Regions from separate parts of the Streptomyces sp. NPDC058457 genome, predicted to be linked through region 4. Evidence: riboswitches for the same ligand, from Rfam matches in the RefSeq annotation. Region 4 holds a riboswitch; each other region holds the start of a gene.
The links. Region 4 has a riboswitch for cyclic di-AMP ahead of ACFWPS_RS25325 (C40 family peptidase). Riboswitches for the same ligand answer to the same signal wherever they lie in the genome.
Positions count from the first base shown of each region.

Region 1: another riboswitch for cyclic di-AMP. It lies ahead of ACFWPS_RS10775 (NlpC/P60 family protein); the one in region 4 lies ahead of ACFWPS_RS25325 (C40 family peptidase).
Region 2: another riboswitch for cyclic di-AMP. It lies ahead of ACFWPS_RS24095 (hypothetical protein); the one in region 4 lies ahead of ACFWPS_RS25325 (C40 family peptidase).
Region 3: another riboswitch for cyclic di-AMP. It lies ahead of ACFWPS_RS16470 (transglycosylase SLT domain-containing protein); the one in region 4 lies ahead of ACFWPS_RS25325 (C40 family peptidase).

Region 1 covers NZ_JBHXLU010000009.1:158,492-163,345, forward strand. Annotated here, with positions in the region: gene pcrA (DNA helicase PcrA) at 1-1,322, opposite strand, end outside; cyclic di-AMP (ydaO/yuaA leader) riboswitch at 1,636-1,810, shown strand; gene ACFWPS_RS10775 (NlpC/P60 family protein) at 1,818-2,963, shown strand; partial or broken gene ACFWPS_RS10780 (hypothetical protein) at 3,295-4,005, shown strand; gene ACFWPS_RS10785 (hypothetical protein) at 4,069-4,422, opposite strand.
Region 2 covers NZ_JBHXLU010000030.1:105,045-109,898, forward strand. Annotated here, with positions in the region: gene ACFWPS_RS24085 (lipase family protein) at 1-783, opposite strand, end outside; gene ACFWPS_RS24090 (DUF1996 domain-containing protein) at 1,076-3,031, opposite strand; cyclic di-AMP (ydaO/yuaA leader) riboswitch at 3,449-3,625, shown strand; partial or broken gene ACFWPS_RS24095 (hypothetical protein) at 3,636-4,854, shown strand, end outside.
Region 3 covers NZ_JBHXLU010000017.1:44,788-49,641, forward strand. Annotated here, with positions in the region: gene ACFWPS_RS16460 (CHRD domain-containing protein) at 1-279, opposite strand, end outside; gene ACFWPS_RS16465 (polyprenyl synthetase family protein) at 398-1,408, opposite strand; cyclic di-AMP (ydaO/yuaA leader) riboswitch at 2,246-2,443, shown strand; gene ACFWPS_RS16470 (transglycosylase SLT domain-containing protein) at 2,449-2,937, shown strand; gene ACFWPS_RS16475 (HAD family hydrolase) at 2,956-3,762, opposite strand; gene ACFWPS_RS16480 (hypothetical protein) at 3,903-4,460, shown strand; gene ACFWPS_RS16485 (FAD-dependent oxidoreductase) at 4,547-4,854, opposite strand, start outside.
Region 4 covers NZ_JBHXLU010000033.1:45,273-50,126, reverse strand. Annotated here, with positions in the region: gene ACFWPS_RS25345 (8-amino-7-oxononanoate synthase) at 1-989, shown strand, start outside; gene ACFWPS_RS25340 (DUF397 domain-containing protein) at 1,118-1,345, opposite strand; gene ACFWPS_RS25335 (helix-turn-helix domain-containing protein) at 1,355-2,215, opposite strand; gene ACFWPS_RS25330 (ATP-binding protein) at 2,427-2,885, shown strand; gene ACFWPS_RS25325 (C40 family peptidase) at 2,916-3,389, opposite strand; cyclic di-AMP (ydaO/yuaA leader) riboswitch at 3,393-3,577, opposite strand; gene ACFWPS_RS25320 (hypothetical protein) at 3,939-4,247, opposite strand; gene ACFWPS_RS25315 (ATP-dependent Clp protease proteolytic subunit) at 4,255-4,854, opposite strand, start outside.

The sequences.
Region 1 (4,854 bases), on a different contig from region 4:
CGGGACTGCGCGTTGGTGCGGTAGAAGACGGCGACATCGCCCGCCTTCGCCTCGCCCGCGTCCGTCAGACGGTCTATCTCCTCGGCGACGAACTGCGCCTCGTCGTGCTCGGTGTCGGCGACGTAGCCGGTGATCTGCGCGCCCGCACCCGCGTTGGTCCACAGGTTCTTCGGGCGGCGGGACTCGTTGCGCTCGATGACCGCGTTGGCCGCGCTCAGAATCGTCTGTGTGGAGCGGTAGTTCTGTTCGAGGAGGATCGTCGTCGCGTTCGGGTAGTCCTCCTCGAACTGGAGGATGTTGCGGATCGTCGCGCCCCGGAAGGCGTAGATCGACTGGTCGGCGTCGCCGACGACGCAGAGCTCGGCGGGCGGCAGGTCGTGCTCGCCGGGCGGGGTGTCCGCACCGTGCGCGCCGGTGCCGACCAGCTCGCGCACCAGGGCGTACTGGGCGTGGTTGGTGTCCTGGTACTCGTCGACCAGGACGTGCCGGAAGCGGCGGCGGTAGTGCTCGGCGACGTCCGGGAAGGCGCGCAGCAGGTTGACCGTCGTCATGATCAGGTCGTCGAAGTCGAGGGCGTTCGCCTCGCGCAGCCGCGACTGGTACATGGCGTAGGCCTGGGCGAGGGTCTTCTCGAAGCCATCGGTCGCCTGAACGGCGAAGTCCTCCTCGTCGATCAGCTCGTTCTTGAGGTTGCTGATCTTGGCGCTGAAGGACTTGGGCGGGTAGCGCTTGGGGTCCAGGTCCAGGTCCCGGCAGACCAGGGCCATCAGGCGCTTGGAGTCGGCCGCGTCGTAGATCGAGAAGGAGGAGGTGAAGCCGAGCTTCTTGCTCTCCCTGCGGAGGATCCGCACGCACGCGCTGTGGAACGTCATCACCCACATCGCGTTGGCGCGCGGGCCGACGAGGTGCTCGACCCGCTCCTTCATCTCGCCCGCGGCCTTGTTGGTGAAGGTGATCGCGAGGATCTGGCCCGGGTGCACCTGGCGGGCGCCGAGCAGGTGGGCGATGCGGTGGGTGAGTACCCGGGTCTTGCCGGAACCGGCGCCGGCCACGATGAGCAGCGGGGAGCCGGCGTGCACGACGGCCGCCCGCTGGTTCTCGTTCAGCCCGTCCAGGAGGGCGGCCGGGTCCGGGGCCGGGCGGGCGGCGCCGTCGCGGTAGTAGGCGTCCCGGTCCGGGGGCACGTCGAACTTCCCGCCGAACAGATCGTCCGGAATCGACTCCGGAGCGTGCTCGTCCTCGGGCGGCGGCGGAGGTTCCTCGTCATGGCCGCGGGGGGCCTGGAGGCTCGCCAGGAAGCTGTCGTCAAAGAGGCTGCTCATCGCTCTCCGAGTCTAGGGCGCCCCACCGACAACCGGCCGCCACCCCGAAAACTCGCCCGGGTGACCGAACGGATCCGCTACGTCACGGCAGGCCGGCGCACGCCGCTGACCCGCGAGCGCCCACCGCGAACCACTGGCACCCTTCCAGGCAAGTCACCCATAACATCCCAAATGACCCTGCCTGAACGAGTCCCGACAACAAGGTCACGAAAATGTATCGGGCATATCGCACATCAACCTTCACAGAGGCCACACGAGTTGGTTAGCGTGCCGGGCAGGCCGTACGACCTCCACCGGCGAACATCGCCGGGCCGCACGGCCTCCGCCGAGTCCGGGGCGCCGCCGCGCATCCGGAGCCGGGGACCCACACCGATCCCGGGGTGAATCGGTCCCGACTCCCCTCAGGGGAGCGGACCGTAGGGCAACCCTTCCGAACCACCCGCCCGAACCCGACAGCTAACTCGGTAGGCGGAACACTGGAAGGAGTCGCCTCAGTTGGCGTCGCACCGCAAGTCCCGGCCGTCAGGAACGCGCGCGGCTGGCATACGCACTCCCGCGCTGGCCACCGCCGCCCTCACCTCCGTGGCCCTGTTCTCCCAGACGGCCGAGGCCGCACCCCCCGCGGACGGCAAGCCGAGCCTGGAGGAGGTGGAGAAGAAGGTCGACGCCCTCTACCGGCAGGCCGAGTCGGCGACCGAGAAGTACAACGCGGCCAAGGAGCGCACCGGCACGCAGCGCAAGCAGGTCGACACCCTGCTCGACGACGTCGCCGAGCGCACGGACCGGCTGAACAAGGCGCGTGAGGAGCTGGGTTCGTTCGCCGCGGCCCAGTACCGGACCGGGGCCGACGCCCCCGACACGGCGACCTTCCTGCTCGCGGACACTCCGCAGGACTACTTCGACCAGACGCAGCTGATGAGCCGGCTGACCTCGCGCCAGAAGGGCGCGGTCGACGACTACGTCACACAGCAGTCCGCGACCATGAAGAAGCGCCAGGAGGCCGCCCGGAGCCTCGAAACGCTCACCGAGACGCAGGACGAACTCAAAACCGCCAAGACCACCGTCCAGACGAAGCTGGCCTCCGCGCGAGAGCTGCTGTCGCAGCTGACGGCCGCGGAGAAGGCCCGGCTGGCGGCGATCGAGAAGCAACAGGAGGAAGCGGCGGCCCGCAAGGCGGCGGAGCTGGCGAAGCAGCAGGCCGCGGCCGCCGACCAGGAGGCCTCGTCGTCCTCGTCGCCCTCGACGTCCAGCGGCTCCTCCTCCGGCTCCTCCTCCGCCTACGCCACGAAGGCCGCCAAGGCGATCGCCTTCGCCCGCGCGCAGATCGGCAAGCCGTACGTGTGGGGTGCCACCGGCCCCGGCTCCTACGACTGCTCCGGGCTCTCCCAGGCCGCCTGGAAGGCCGCGGGCGTCTCCCTGCCGCGCACCACCTACGACCAGGTGAACGCCGGCACCACCGTCTCCCTCGCCGACGCCCGCCCCGGCGACCTGGTCTTCTTCTACGACGACGTCAGCCACGTCGGCATCTACATCGGCAACGGCATGATGATCCACGCCCCCAAGCCCGGCGCGTACGTCCGGGAGGAGTCGATCTACTACGGCGGTGAGTCGATCATCCACAGCGTGGTACGCCCGGCCTGATCCGTCGGGGGCGCCCACCACCCATCAGGCGCCCCCAGGCACTCCCCCCGCACCTGCTCTCACCTCAACGATCCGGGCGCCATCGCGCGCATCCGTCTCGCGCGCGCCCCGGCCGCTTCTGCACACCCGCTCTCACCCCACCGCCGCAAACACCACCCCGCGCATCCCCGTCCCCCCTCAAGCGCCCCTCAGTCGCTCCCCACGCCCTCTCACACCCGACCGACCCCGAGCGACGCGCGCTCGCGCCCCTGTCCCGCGACCGCGGGGTATTCGGGCCGCACACGCGCGTGGCCCGTTCGTGCCGCGGTCGGCCCTCCCTAGCATCAGCGGCATGTCCGGTATTTCCCCCCTCCGCGCCTGGTGGGCGCAGCGTCCGCCGGCGGCCGGGGCCGCCGTGATGGCCACCGGCATCATGTCGGTGGGGTTGCACCTTGCGGAGGCGGAGACCGTGTCCCGGGTGGCGCTGGTGGCGGCCTGTGTGATGTGGGCGGCGCTGGCCGCGGACTTCGTCGTACGGCTGGCGCTCGATCGCCGGCGGTGGGCGGCGGAGGCGCGGACGCCGGGCGCGCTCACCGCCGTGGCGGCGACGACGGTGCTGGGGACCCGGTTCTCGGCGCTCGGGTGGCAGACCCTCGCCGAGGCTCTGCTGGCGCTGTCGGCAGTGCTGTGGCCGCCGCTGCTGGTCCTCGTCGTGCGGCACTGGAAGCCGCGGATGCCCGGCGCGGTGTTCCTGGCCTGTGTGGCCACGCAGGGCCTGGCCGTACTGGGAGCGACGCTGGCGGCGGCCGTGACGACGGCGTGGCTCGCCCACCTCTCGCTGGCCCTCTTCTGGCTGGGGCTGGCGATGTACGGACTCGCCGTGCCCCGGTTCGAGTGGCGGCAGATCGCCGAGGGGCCCGGTGACCAGTGGGTGGCGGGCGGCGCGATCGCGATCTCCGCACTGGCCGGGGCGAGGCTGCTGGCCGCCGACAGCGCGCGGCTGTACCTGTGGAACGACGACGACCGAAGTGTCCTGCGCGCGGTGACGGCCTGGCTGACGGTGGCGGCCGGCGCGGCGGCGGCCGCCCGTACCGGCCTCAGGAAGGCCCGCTGAGGATGCCGAGGATCAGGTCCACAGGACGGCGATGAAGATGTTCGCCACCGTGAGCAGGCCCACCAGCCCGAAGGCGCCCTTCTCCACCTTCTCGTCGTCCCGTTTCACGTAGACGAGCCCGAGGATCACGATCAGCAGGGCGAGCTTCACGCCGATCTTGAAGGTGTTGACGTGGTGGTCGTCGGCCTCGTTGAGACCGACCAGGATCACGCCGGTCACGAGCATGGTGAACGCGCCGTGCAACATCCCGGGGACGAACCGGGCCGTGCCCTGGCCCATCGCCTTCATCTGGGTGAGGAAGCCGCCGAGAAGCGCGGCGATGCCGATGATGTGCAGGCCGACGAAGAGATGGATGAGTACGTCCATGACCCCGGAGCCTAATCAGGGCGGTACGGGGCGCCGGGCACCGGCCCCTCCCTCCGCGCCCGCCGCGCCGCATATATGCACCCCATAGCACCCCGCGTCCCCCGCCAGCCCCGGAACTGCCTCTTCGGTCATCCCGTCCCGAGAAGCCGACGGCTCCGGACCGGAATCCCGGTCATATACCGTCGGGTAACGATCCGGTCACGCCAATTCCGCGCATCGCGTTACCGAGCCGACACACGCGGGCCTAGCGTCCTCCCCCAGGTGACCGACTCCCCACCGCCGCCCGGGCCAGGGGCGGCAGTCGGACACCTCCGCCGAGAAGGTCCGGCGGCGGTCCGTTCCCCCTGTGCGGGCCGCCGCCGGACGCGCAATCCGCAGTCCCCCGCGGCCGTACGGGCGCTCCCCTGGCGTTCGGACGGGCGGGACTGCGGT
Region 2 (4,854 bases), on a different contig from region 4:
GCCGTCGATGGCCGCGGTGACGGCGGTGAGTTCGGCGGGCGGGGCCCCCGCGTAGGTGCCGGAGAGGGTGATGTCCGGGGCGTAGGCGGGCTGGAGCTCGGCGGCCGCGGCGGCCGCGCCGCCGCCCTGGCTGTAGCCGAACAGGCCCACCCGCGAGGCGGCGGTGACCGAGGCGCCGGGGAGGTTCCGGGCGGCGCGTACGGCGTCCAGGACGGCGTGGGCGCCGTCGAGCCGGTTGACGTAGGTGTGGAGCCGGTCCGTGGCGCCGAGCCCGACGTAGTCGGTGACGACGACCGCGACGCCCTCGGCCAGCAGCCGGTAGATCGACAGGTCCTCGTAACCGACGGACACCGTCTGGCCGTTGAGGACCAGTGGGTACTGCAGGCCCATGGAGGCGGCGCACTGGTCGCCCTGTCCCATGGTGCCGGGGGCCAGCGCGACCAGCGGGCGGGCGCCGGGGCCGAGCCAGGGTGCGGTGGGCTCGATGTAGGCGCCGGTGACGGCGACGGGGTCGCCCGCCGAGTCGGTGGACTTGTACATCAGCCGGGTCGCGCTGCCCGGCAGCGGGCCGGGCAGGCTCGGCAGGCTCAGGGCCAGCGGGAGGGGTTCGCTGCGGACGAGGGCGCCGTCGGCCGTGGGCAGGGGGGCCGGCGGGTCGTAGAAGGCGGGGATGGTGACACCCCTGGAGACCTCCGCCTGGGAGGCCGTGGCCTGCAGGGTCTGGAGGCAGAGGCAGGCGGCAGCGGCGAGGGCGGTGGCCAGCAGGCGAACGCGGGCAGGCATGGGGAACCTCCTGGACGTGCTGGACGTGGGAGGTGCGGAGGACGTCCCCGGAGCGGCCGACGGGGCGGGTGCGGTTTACCCGACGGTAACGAGAAATGCCTTACCGGCGGTAGCAGCCGTCAGGTTACGGTTCAGTAATGTGACGCGCAGTCAACAGCGGTCCCGTGGACGCACATTCGCCCGAGAGCCCCGTCGACATGCACCCGGGCGGGCCCGACAGCGCGGAGCACGATGAGATGCTCCGCGCGTTCGAGCCCGCCCGGGACGCGCCGCGCGCGGCGTTCGAGAAGGGTCAGACCGAGTTGCGCCGGGTGCGCCACAGCAGCGCGCCCCCGGAGGCCAGCAGCAGCCCGCCGAAGACCGCGGGCCACAGGTGGGCGCCGGTCTCGGCGAGACCGCCCTGGACCGCCTGGGGCTCGGTCTGGGAGCCGGTGGCCGGGGTCTCCTGACCGGCCGGGGCGGCGACCGCGGTGTCGGTCGGCGTGGCGGCGGCAGCAGTGGTCGGCGCCTCGGTGTCGGGCCGCTGCGTCGGCTTGCTGATGACGCCGCCGCCCGACGACTTCGTGGTCGACGTCTTCTTCGGCGACGCGGTCGCGTAGACCCTCGGCAGCTCGGTGCCGCCGGCGGCGGGGGTGGAGGCGCTGTCCGAGGCGGGGGCGGTCTCGGTGACCGGGGTGTCGGCCGGGGGCTCGGACGACGGCTGCTCGGTCACCGGCTCGGACGGCTCCGCGCTCTGCGTCTCGGCCGGCGGGGCGACCGGGCTCGCGGTGTCGCTCCGCTCGGACGGCTCCGCACTCTCGGCCGGCGGCTGCTCGTCGGCCCCCGCACCGCACTTGCGGCCGGAGTTGATGCAGTCGACCATCTTCCGCATCAGGCTCTCGTCGAAGACGTTGATGAAGTCGCCGTGGTCGGTGACCGGCTTGTGCAGCTGCTCGGGGAACGAGTCCACCGCGAACAGCGGGACCGTGCGGCCGCCGTCCTGGAGGCTCGGCGCGTCCACGGCGTAGACGATGCGCTGCACCAGCTGCGGGATGGCCTGGAATCCGGCCGGGCAGCTGCCGTCGGGGGCTTCGAAGGCCACATGGGTGCGGTGGTTGGCGCTGTCGATGTTCCGGCCGTCCCAGCAGCTCTGGAACCTGAACGTGCGCACGACGTCACTGCCCGAGGGGCAGAGCGGGTACTTGTCCTTGAGCTGCCGGTCCTCGTAACCGGTACAGCTCCAGGAGGCGTTGGCGTTGGCCGGGCCGTTGACGAACGCCTTGGCGTCACCGGTGATGATGCGCAGCAGCCGCGGCATCTCGGTGACCTTGGAGGTCGGGTTGCCCTCGAAGGTCAGCGTGACCTCCTTGGCCGTGACGATCTGTCCGGCGTTGCCCTCGGTGCCGCCGCCCGGCTTGTCGGCGTCCCGCTCCTCCTTGCCGTTCTGCAGCCGCAGCACGGGCCAGTAGTACGTGGATTTGTCGCCCTGGTCCGCGCAGCTGGTGGCGGCGTTCGCCAGGTCCTGGTCGCTGGCGAAGGCGTTGTTGGACTGGTTGCCGATGTAGTCGTGGAAGTGGTGGGCGCCGTTGGAGACACCGGGCGCGACGATCACGTTGTCGGAGTTGAACAGGCCGTTCGCGTTGACGCCGCAGCTGGAGGAGAAGGTGCCGGTGGAGCCGCCGGACTGTTCGGCCGGGGTGTTGGCATTGGGCTGCACCGAGGTGATGTCCGCGTAGTCGGCGGCGACCGGGCCGTTGCCGCCCTGGCCGCCGGCGCCGGTGCCCTGACTCGGCGCGGCACTGCCCTGCCCGCTCTGGCTCGGCGTGGCACTGCCCTGGGGGGCCGCGGACTGCCCGTCGCCCTGGTTGGAGGAGCGCAGGGTGCAGGCGGCGAGGTCGTCCAGGCCCTGCGGGCGGTCGCCCTCACGGCCGATGGCGTCGGCGATGCGCTGGAGCGACTCGGACCGCTTCTCCTTCAGCGGGTTCATGATCGTCTGGTCGGCGAGGCCGGGGTTCTGCTCGATCGCCGCGGCGGACTCCGTGAGTTGCTGGTAGGCCGCCACGATCTGCTGGTCCAGCTGGGCGAGTTCGTTGTCGACGTCGGCCCGCGCCCCGTCGGGTACCGCCGTCAGCCGGCCGCCGACGTCGGGGCAGTAGATGGTGGGCGCGGACAGCACCTGGCCGGTGGCGACCTGGGCCTGCTGGTCCCCGCCGCCCTCGGTGGCCGAGGCATAGACGTTCACCGCGACCAGTCCTCCGCCGCCGAGCATCAGGGCGACCGCTGCGAAGGTCGCGCGTTGTGCGCCGGTCGGGCGTCTGCGCCTGTTGCGTCTCAAGGTCGTTCCCCTGCGTCTCGTGGTCGGCCGGACATGGAAATCCCCGGCCTTATACGGGCCGCGGCGCCACTGTGTTCAACAGACCCACGAATTCACGGCGACCTCACAGAAAGCGCGTGTTCCGGAACAGTTCCGGAACAGGGCGACGCGACCGACGGCAACGCCCCGGTGACCCAGAGAAAGCAATGGATGCGCGCGAAATGCCGTCCCGTGCGGTCGAGTTCCGAACGCTAAGACGAACATCACAAATACGTATCGGACATTACGCACTTCAACCTTCACACGAGTGACACAAGTTGGCTAAGTTGACGGGCAAGCCGCTCGGCTCCCCCCGGCGAATCCCGTCGGGCCGCGCGGCCTCCGCCGAATCCGGCGCCTCCCAGGGGCGTATCCGGAACCGGGGACCCAACCGAACCACTGGGGTGAATCGGCCGAACGTCCGTGAGGACGGCGGCCGTAGGGCATGCCTTCCGGACTTCACCGCCCGAACCCGACAGCTAACTCGGTAGGCGGAGTACGGAAGGAGCACGACCCCTCAATGGCGCCCGAGAGCCGTGACGAGGTTCGACAGCGGATCGACAGCCTCTACGACCAGGCCGAGAACGCCACCGGGAACTACAACGCCACGCGCGCGATGAGCGGGGGTTCGCGCTCCCGCGGTGTCCCGCTGTTCAAGCGGTCCCGTCGCGACGACCCGGGCCTCGACAACATCGCCCGGGAGTGGTTCGAGGGCGCCCGTTCGAAGCTGGGGCCGAGCGTCCCGGCCGCACTCCCCTCCGACCGGCAACCCGCCCGGCCCGGTCCGCGGCGGCCCGTCAGCGCCATGGCCGCCGACCTGCTCGGCCAGTTGGAGGGCTCCGGCCCGGCCCGGCTGGAGCTGACCGCGGGTCCGTCCGCGCAGACCGACATCGAGGTCGTCCGCGAGCCGCAGCGCCCGAGGCTGGAGCAGCGCGCGGTGGCCGCGCTCGAACCGGCCCCGGCAGCCCAGCCCGTGCCGACCGCACAGACCCCGTGGCCCACACCCGAGGCCCAGGCCGCGGCGCAGCAGTGGGCGGCGGCTCCCGCCGTCGGCATACCGAGCCAGCGGACCGACAGCGGCTCCTTCCGGGCCGACGCCCTCGCCGCCACCCGCGCGATCCCCGCGGTGACCGAGACGGGCGGCATCCCGATCGTGTCCGCGACCGACACCGGTACGTTCCGCATCATGACCCCGGGCGGTACCGGCGCCAGCCGTGCCACACCCCCGGCGGACCCGACCGGCTTCCGCGTCATGACCCCGGGCGGCTCGGGCACCGGCGGCTTCCCTGGTACGCCTCCGATGGACGCGGGCCCCGCCCCCGCCCCTGCCCAGGCCGCGGCTCCGACTCCGGCGGACACCAGCGGCTTCCGCATCATGACCCCGGGCGGCTCGGGCGCCGGGGCGTTCCCGGGTGTGCCTCCCATGGACATGAGCACCGCCCAGGCCGCGGCTCCGGCTGTGGGGGACAGCGGTTCCTTCCGCATCATGACGCCGGGCGCCACGGGCTCGTTCCCGATGCCGAACTCGTCCGACGCGGGAGCCTTCCCGACCGCGGACCCCATGAGCACCAGCGTGTTCCCGACCGCCGCCCCCACCGACTCCGGCGCCTTCCCGACCGCGGCGCCCGCCGCCGCTGCTCCCGCCCCGGCTCCGATGGACATGGGCGGCTTCCGGGTCATGTCGCCGAACGCGACCGCCGGTTACGCCGAGATGCCCCAGGCCGCCGCCGACACCGCCT
Region 3 (4,854 bases), on a different contig from region 4:
GGTGCCGCGCCAGGTCACGGCGACGGTCACCTTGTCCCCCTTGACCTGGATGAACTCCAGCGCGGCGCCGTCCTTGTCCCCGACGGCGGGCCCACCGGCGACGGGCACCTCGTTGGCACCGCGCAGGCTGGCGGCGAGGACGACGGAGGCGGCGGAGCTGTGGCCGGCGGCGGAGCCGTGGCTGGCGGCGGCGGACGCCGGGACGGCGGCACCGCCTAGAGCGGTGACGGTGATGGCTGCGGCGACGAGGCTCTTGCGGCGCGTTGCGTCGATGACCATGATTCCGTTTTCTCCCCCCGTGTCAGCCGACGCCCCCTGCGTCGGCTTCTGGGGAGGAGTACGGAACACGTCCCGGATTGGACTCAGTCCAATTATGTGACCTGGGTCACATATCGGACTATCCGGCTCGGTGCACCACCGCGTCGCACAGCTCCACCAGCGCGACCTTCGGGTCGCACTCCGGCAGCGGAGCCAGCGCGGCCCGCGCCTCCTCCGCGTACCGGACCGCGTCCCGGCGGGCCAGCTCCAGCGCCGGATGCGCCCGCAGCGCCGCCAGGGCCTCCGCGTGCCGTACGTCGTCCGTGAGGTCGGAGTCCAGCAGCTCGCACAGCGCGATGTCCTCGGCCAGCCCCGACCGGGCGGCCAGCTCCCGCAGCCGCAGCACGGGCAGCGTGGGCACGCCCTCACGGAGGTCGGTCCCCGGAGTCTTCCCGGACTCGTGGGAGTCGGAGGCGATGTCCAGGACGTCGTCGGCGAGCTGGAAGGCGACACCGAGCCGTTCGCCGTACTGGGTGAGGACGTCGACGACCGTCTCGTCGGCGCCGGACAGCATCGCGCCGAAGCGGCAGGAGACAGCGACCAGCGAGCCGGTCTTGCCGCTGAGCACGTCGAGGTAGTGGTCGACCGGGTCACGGCCGTCCGACGGGCCGGCCGTCTCCAGGATCTGACCGGTCACCAGCCGTTCGAACGCGAGGGCCTGGACCCGGACCGCCTCGGGACCGAGGTCGGCGAGGATCTGGGAGGCGCGGGCGAAGAGGAAGTCGCCGGTGAGGACGGCGAGCGAGTTGCCCCAGCGGGTGTTGGCGCTGTCGACACCGCGCCGCACGGACGCCTCGTCCATGACGTCGTCGTGGTACAGCGTGGCCAGGTGGGTGAGCTCGACGACGACGGCCGACGGCACGACACCGGGCGCGTACGGGTCGCCGAACTGCGCGGCGAGCATCACCAGCAGCGGGCGGAACCGCTTCCCCCCGGCCCGCACGAGGTGCTGCGCGGCCTCCGTGATGAACGGGACCTCGCTCTTGGTGGCTTCTAGCAAGCCTTCCTCGACAGCCGTCAATCCGGCCTGGACATCGGCTTCCAGAGCCTGGTCCCGCACGCTCAGCCCGAACGGCCCGACGACGGTCACGAGGGGTCTCCTGTCTGCTGGTGTCTACTGGCGATTACGCGGTTTGTCGATAGGTCGCTGCCCTCACTCAAGTCAGCGTATCCGGTCGGGTTTCGATCACCGATAGCGCCCACGGTTACACCCCGGGCGCTATCGGATCACGACCGTTATGTTTTTGATCAGCCGATACGACCTGACATCCACTGACTTAACAGGAAGTGCGGGCACTTGTCCCGAACCAGGGCATAGGCCGTGTCACACACCGGCGGCAAGCCTCCCACCCGACCGCCGCCCGGAAACAGCCCCGCCCCCTCCGGCCGACGTCACCTGCCCGGGTGTACCCCCGCCGCGAGACCGCGCACGACGACCTCCGCGCCCCCTCGATCCGCATTCCCCCGATCGGCGCCCACTCGACCGTCACCCCCTTGACCGACGGGACGACGCCCGGTCACCGAAGAGGCACCCGATCAGACAATTCGGACTACTCGTTTAAATCATGCACATTAGCACCCACTCCACCACCCTCGACTGGGGCAATCCATCCGAATAGAAACGAAAGAGTTTTCCGTCGAACCAGGAAAAAGGCGGATTCCAGGAATCCCTCATGCCCGATTTGCCGCTATTGCGATTTCGTGAAGTAGGTCACGCGCACCAGGTGGCGCAAGGCACGTAAGGCGACCCTTCCTTCCCTTTCCCTGCGGGCCAGTTGAGGGTTGGCAGCTGCAAAGGATCAAGTACCCCATACGCCTCACTACAAGCTCAATCGGCGTGTTGCATGAATCAGGTACTTGTTCCGGACATGTGCCCTCGCATACGTTCCCGCTCGCCGGGCGGACGCCGAATCCTGCCGCCGCCCGTCGTAACCCATCGACGAGTTCATTCGCACGGCAGGAGCGGGGGACCCAGGTAAGTCGCCGGACCGGGCGGCCGACGTCAACGGACAGACGTCGTTCCGGAACGGCTATGGGGTGAAGTCGCATCGTCTTCGGGCGCTGCGGCCGGGCACTCCCCGGGCCCGAACCCGACAGCTCACCTCGCAGGCGACGGAGAGGAACAACGCCATGCTTGCTGCCGCCCAGCACCGCACTCCCCGCCGTAACCGCATCATCCGCACGCTCGTCGTCGCCGGCACCGGCGCCGCCGTCCTCGCCCTCCCGCTCATCGGGGCGACCGCCGCCTCCGCCGCCGGGTCCTCCACCACGACGGCCTCGACCACCCTCGCCGGATACCCGAACAACCTCGACGGCTGGATCCGCGAGTCGCTCGCGATCATGCGGGAGAAGAAAATCCCGGGCACCTACAACGGCATCTACCGCAACCTGATGCGGGAGTCCTCCGGCAACCCGCGGGCCATCAACCTCTGGGACTCCAACGCGGCCAAGGGCATCCCGTCCAAGGGCCTGCTCCAGGTCATCGACCCGACGTTCAACGCCTACCACGTGGCCGGGACGTCGTTCGACATCTACGACCCGGTCGCGAACATCACCGCCGCCTGCAACTACGCCGCCGCGCGGTACGGCTCGATCGACAACGTCCACGGCGCGTACTGACCTGACCGACGTGCCACGTCAGTCGAAGAGTCTTTCGAGGACGACGGCGATGCCGTCGTCCTCGTTCGACGTGGTGATCTCGTCGGCCAGCGCCTTGAGTTCGGGGTGGGCGTTGGCCATCGCCACCCCGTAGGCAGCCCACTCGAACATCGGGATGTCGTTGGGCATGTCGCCGAAGGCGATGGCCTGTCCGGGGCTCAGCCCAAGATGGTCGGCCGCGAGCGCGAGCCCGGTCGCCTTGGTCACCCCGCAGGGCTGGAGTTCGACGGTCCCCGGTCCCGACATGGTGACCGTCGCCAGCGACCCGACCACCGAGCGGGCGGTCGTCGCCAGTTCGTCGTCGGACAGGGTGTGGTGGCGCAGCAGCACCTTGCTGATGGGCGCGCACCACAGGTCGTCACGCCGAGCGACGCGCAGCGCGGGCAGAGTGGGGTGGGGCATCAGATAGCCCGGCTCGATGAGCGTGAGCCCGTCCACGCCGTCCTGGTCGACCGCCGCGTACACCTGGCCGACCTCGGCCTCGATCTTGCCGAGCGCGGTCTCCGCCAGCTCCCGGTCCAGGGTGACCGACCACAGCAGCCGGTCCGCGCCGGCGTCGTACACCTGCGCGCCCTGGCCGCAGACCGCGAGTCCCGTGCAGCCGAGGTCGTCGAGGAGCGGGCGCACTCTGGGCGCGGGACGGCCGGTCACCACGAGGTGCCGGGCACCGGCCCGGCCGGCCCGCGCGAGCGCTGCGAGCGACCGTTCCGAGAGGGTGTCGTCGTCGCGCAGCAGCGTGCCGTCCAGGTCGGTGGCGATCAGTGAGTACGGGGAGGGTGCGACCATGATCAGAGAATACGGACAGCACGCCGCTGGGACTCACTGTGCGTTTCGGCCTCAAGTGGCGCCCGCCGCCTCCGTGATGGGGCCGTTGTCAGTGGCGGGCGTTACGTTTTCGGTGAGCCGGTTTCACTGATCCGACGGGGGTGCTGGTCTTGACGGCCGGGCGGGGGGACTTCCGGGCGTATCCGCTGGAGGCGGCGACCGGGGTGTTGGAGCGCTTCCCGGAGGAACTGCGGCCGGAGATCTACGCGTTGTCGTCCCGTATCCGGCGGGTGGACGACGACGACCGCAGACCATATGTGGCGATCGGCTACAACACGGAGAGCCGGTACGAGGCCGAAAGACGCCCCGAGGACCCGGGCGAGGCCCGCTGGAACTACGCGTGCCGGCTCCTGGACGGTTTCGAGATGCTCGGCAACTGCCCCGAGGACCCGGCCGACGGTGCGCTGTACGCCGAGGAGGTCCGGCGGCTCGGACTCTGGTTCGACGGGGACGACGACGCCGCCGAACTGGACGCGGCGCGCGAGCTGTTGGGGCTGCGCTTCGCCGGCGTGCGCGTCCGGCCGGCCCGGGACCCGCACGCCGGCGGCAGGATCGGGAAGGCCCTCGGGCGGCCGCTGCCGGTGGTGGTCTTCGACATGTACTGCATGTACTGCTCGGGCTGGGAGATCGAGGCCACGCAGGCGGCCAACCCGCCCTAGCCGGTCGAGGAGTTCCTGGCCTGGCAGCGCGCGGCCGAGGAGGAGGCGTAGCCCCTCGGGACCGGGTGGCGGCCCGGCCCGGGGTGTCAGGCGTGGGCCGCCGCCAGGTGGCCGGCCAGGCGCGGTGAGGCGAACTCCGTACCGCACACGAACCGCATGACCGGGCCGTACGACGCCGCCGCCGGGAGCCCTGTGAAGTAGAGGCCGGGTACGGAGGAGACGTATCCGGCGCCGAGTACCGGGGCACCTCGGCTGGCCGCGACGCGGGTGCGCAGCCCGGGGCCGAGGAAGTCCATCGCGGCGATGTCCACGCGGTAGCCGGTGGCGGCTATGACGTGGTCGGCGGTGAGGCGCTCGGTGCCGCCTTCGTGGGTGCGGACGGCGAGGACCGGGG
Region 4 (4,854 bases):
AGGTCGCCGAGGGCGCCGCCGGGGCGGCCCGGACCTGGGGCGGCGGCTCCACCGGCTCCCGGCTGGTGACCGGCACCACCGAGCTGCACACCGAACTGGAGCGGGAGCTGGCCGGATTCTGCGGGTTCGAGGCCGCCCTGGTCTTCTCCTCCGGCTACGCGGCCAACCTCGCCGCCGTCACCACGCTCGGTCCGCACGGCTCCCTGATCGTCTCCGATGCGCTCAACCACGCCTCCCTGATCGACGGCTGCCGACTGGCCCGGGGCACCACCCAGGTCGTCGGGCACGCCGACCCGGACGCCGTGCGCAAGGCGCTCGGGACGCACGAGGGGCCCGCGGTGGCCGTCTCCGACACGGTGTTCTCGGTCGACGGGGACGCGGCACCGCTGGCCGCGCTGGCCGAGGCGTGCCGGGAGCGCGGCGCCGGACTGCTGGTCGACGACGCCCACGGGCTCGGGGTCCTCGGGGACGGCGGGCGGGGCGCGCCGTACGCGGCCGGGCTCTCCGGTGCCGACGACGTGGTGGTCACGGCGACCCTGTCGAAGTCGCTGGGCAGCCAGGGCGGCGTGGTGCTGGGCCCGGCCCGGGTGATCGACCATCTGGTCAACGCGGCCCGTACCTTCATCTTCGACACCGGCCTGGCCCCGGCCGCGGCGGGAGCGGCGCTGGCGGCCCTGCGGCTGCTGCGCCGTGAGCCCGGGCGCGCGGACCGGGCCCGCGAGGTGGCCGCGGAAATGCACGCGCGGCTGACCGCCGCGGGTCTGGAAGCGGTGCGTCCGGACGCCGCGGTGGTCTCCGTGCGGGCCCCGTCCCCGGAGCAGGCCGTGCAGTGGGCGGCCGACTGCCGGACGGCAGGCCTGGCCGTGGGCTGTTTCCGTCCGCCGTCGGTGCCGGACGGCATCTCACGGCTCAGGCTGACCGCCCGTGCGGACCTCTCCGGGGCCGAGATCGAACGCGCTGTACGTGTGATCGGCGAGACACGACCATGAGTCGGCGTGACACGGCCGGGCCTGGCTCGCAAGCGGATACGGAGTCGGGCATGGAACACGGGTCGGCGTCTGATCAGTTTCGTTCTGATCGCTTTCGTTCGAATCTGATCAGACTCTTCTTGGGCTGATCAGTCGGCGAGCGCGGTCATGAAACCCGCCCAGCTCTCGGGGGAGAAGAGCAGCGCGGGTCCTGCCGGAGCCTTGGAGTCGCGCACGGCGAGCAGTCCGGCCGACGGGCCGGAGCGCGGCCGTGCCGTCTCCACACAGTTGTTCGCTCCGGTGCTGTAGCTGCTGCGCAGCCACCGCAATCCGTGCAGATCAGCACTTGAAGGTACGTTCCGAGGCAGTGCAGTCATGGTGCCTCCTTACGCGCCGTCAGCTATCACGGCGATGTAATCCAACGAGTCCTCGGGCGAAAGGGCGTGGATCCGGAGTGTGTCGAAGGCCTCCGTGTAGGCCTGGAGGTCTTCTTTCCGCTCCAGGTAGAGGCTACTCGTCAACTGGTCGATAACAACCACGTCCAGATCAGAAGTGCTCGGAAATGAGAAGATTACGAAAGGCCCGGTGATGCCGATATGTGCCCCGGCCGCGAACGGCAGCACCTGGAGCCGTACTTGGGGCAAGCGGGCCGCCTCCATCAGCCGCTGCAGCTGCCGCGCCATCACGCCGGGGCCGCCCACCTCCCGGCGCAGCACCGCCTCGTCCAGGACCGCGCTGAGCTCCAGCGGCGGATCGTTGCGCAGTACGTCCTGCCTGGCCAGACGCACCTCCACCAGGGCGTCCAGGGCCTCGTCGTCACGCCCGTCCACGGCGGCCCGGGTCACCGCACGCGCGTACTCCGAGGTCTGCAGCAGCCCGGGAACGACCGAGGTCTCCAGCGTGCGCATGGCGCTGGCCTGCGACTCCAGGCTGATGAAATCCCGGTAGGCGGGCGGCAGTACCCCACGATAGGCGTGCCACCAGTGGTGCCGTCCTGCTGTATCCTCCGACCCCGCCAACACCAGGAGCAACTCGCGCAGTTGCCCCTCGACCACGCCGTAGGCGTCCAGGAGTAACCGCACATCGGCCGGTTTCACACCGCTGGCGCCGGTCTCGATCCGGCTCACTTTCGACTGATGCCAGCCCACCAGACGGGCGGCCTCACCGCTCGTGAGGCCGGCGCCGGTGCGCAGTGTGCGCAGTTCGGCGCCCAGTTTCCGGCGGCGTACCGCGGGACCGTTCTGCATGGGCTACTCCTTACTCCTTCCGAGCCGCCCAAATACGGTCTGAGGTAGCAGAGTTCACCGCTTCGAGCGACAGATATATGCATATCTTGGTGGATCGCTCCCCTGACCGGCCCGGTAATGGCAGTCTGGCGAAGAAGCACCAGTCCGGGACCGTACTCGAACCATCCGCACCGTGTCGGACTCCGGTCCCGAGGAAAGGGACGACGTCGCCATGGCAGACCACCTGGAAGCATCCGTCACTCTGCCGAGCGATCCCGCCTCGGTCTCCACCGCCCGCTCCTACGTGCTGGACATCCTCGCCGAATGGGGACTGCCGCCGGAGACGGAGACCGCGGACACCATCCGTCTCATCGTCTCCGAACTCGCCACCAACGCCGTGCAGCACACCTTCGGGCAGTCACCCACCTTCACGGTGGACCTCGTGCTCGACCGTGACGAACAACTGCGCATCGGCGTCACGGACAGTCATCCGCGCTTTCCCAAGAGACTTCCCGCCGCGGTCCAGCAGGACAACGGGCGCGGCATGGTCATCATCCGCTGGCTGACCGCCGAGTGCGGCGGCAAGCTCCGGGTGCGCCCCACCCGGGAGGGCGGCAAGACAGTGTCCATCGAACTTCCCTGGACCGTCCCGGCCGGCACCGTCACCGCGGCCGGCCAGCAGGAACCGTAGCCCCGAGTTCCCGCCGGCCGCCGCCGCGGATCAGCTGACCCGGCCGTACCAGACGCTCCGCGTCCAGATCTTCTGGAGCCTCACCACGTCCCCGGTCTTCGGGGCGTGCCAGATCTTTCCCTTCCCGGCGTAGATGCCGACGTGGTAGACGCTGGAACCCGAGTGGAAGAAGACCAGGTCCCCGGCCTTGCGGTTGCCGGCCGAGATGTGACGGGTCTTGTTGTACTGCTGGGCCGCCGTACGGGGCAGGCTCTTGCCGGCCTTCTTGAACGAGTACAGCGTGAGCCCGGAGCAGTCGAACCTGTTCGGCCCGGTGGCTCCCCACCTGTAGGGCGCGCCCTTCTTCGAGGCGGCGACCTGAAGTGCCTTCGTCGCCATCGTGGCGGCCGAGGCGTCGGAGGCGACACCCGGGATCACGATCGAGCCGCCCACGGCGGCGATGGTCAGTGCCGAGGCCGTACCGGCCCGGGCCATCAGCGACGGAACACGATTGAGCGCAGTCATGCGCAACCCTTCGTCAGCCGCCTGTGAAGGATGACCTGTCGGATTCGGGCTGGCGAAGTTGCCCGGCCGTGTTGCCACGGCTTCACCCCAAGGGCCGCTCGGCCCGGTCGTGGTGTGACCGTTCCGGCGACCCGTCGTGCTTGGGTCCTCCACTCCTGCCGATGCACTTCTGTCGACGGGTCAATCCGGGCGGCGGCAGGACTCGGCGTCCGCCCGGACCGCCCCGCCGCTGTGGCGGGGGCTTGTCGTCAGACAGGGATCTTCACTCACTCGTGTCCGAAAATCCCAACGGAATCGGGGATTTGTGGGGTTACTCACCACCCACCCGTTCGGGTGGACAATCCTTTGTTCGATTCTCCGTCAACTGCCCTGCGTAGCCCCGGACCTGCGCGGAAGCCGTTCGCGGGCACCCCCGCACGGGCGGGCTGAGCGGCCTCTGCGGGCAGGTAAAACCACGCCATGCTCCGCCGAACGGCGGTAACTCCGTTGGGTCGTTTCGACTCCGGCCCGGTCGCGCCGTCGACGCGCGGGGCCGGAGTCCGCCGGGTGTCACCGTACGCAGTCGGGCGGGAGTGCGACGCGAGCGGTCCGGCGCTCACCGTCGAGCACCCGCAACGCCCGTGCCAGCGTGTCCCCGTGAAGCTCCGTCTCGCCCCGACGATGCATCAGGGTCAGCGCGTCACGCAGCTCGGACGCCGCGCGCACCAGCGCCTGCGCGGCGCGCAGCCCGCGGTAGGTGTCCTCGTTCTGCGCCGGATTGATCCGGCCCAGCAGATCCACCACGTCCAGGTAACGGTCGATCAGCTCGCCCTCGGCGCGGGTCAGCGCGGGCAGCGGCGGAAGTTCCGGCGGCAGCATCGGCGGCTCACCCCGCGTCCGGCAGGCCGAGCGAGGACCGGCGACTGGGTACGACCCGGTCCACCAGCCCGTAGGCCAGCGCTTCCTGCGCGTCCAGGACCAGATCCCGCTCCAGATCCCGGTGCACCTGTTCCGCCGTGCGCCCGGTGTGCCGCACGAGCATCCCTTCGAGCAGTGTCCGGACCCGGTCCAACTCCTCGGCCTGGATGGCCAGATCGCTCGGCTGGCCCCGCACCGGTTCCGGCAGTGACGGCTGCTGGAGCACGATGCGCGCGCCGGGCAGCATGGACCGCTTGCCCGGTGTGCCGGCCGCGAGCAGTACCGCCGCCGACGCCCCGGCCTGCCCGAGGCAGATCGTCTCCACGTCACAGCTCACGTACTGGACCGTGTCGTAGATCGCGGCCGTCGCGCTGAACGACCCGCCCGGGGAGTTGATGTACAGCGAGATGTCCCGCTCCGGAGCCGCGTACTCCAGATACATGAACTGCGCCATCACGTCATTGGCCGAGGTCTCGTCGACGGGTGTGCCGAGAAAGACGATCCGCTCCTCCAGGAGCTTCGAGTACGGATCCAGGGTGAGCTGCCCCGTGGCCGTGCGTTCCGTGAA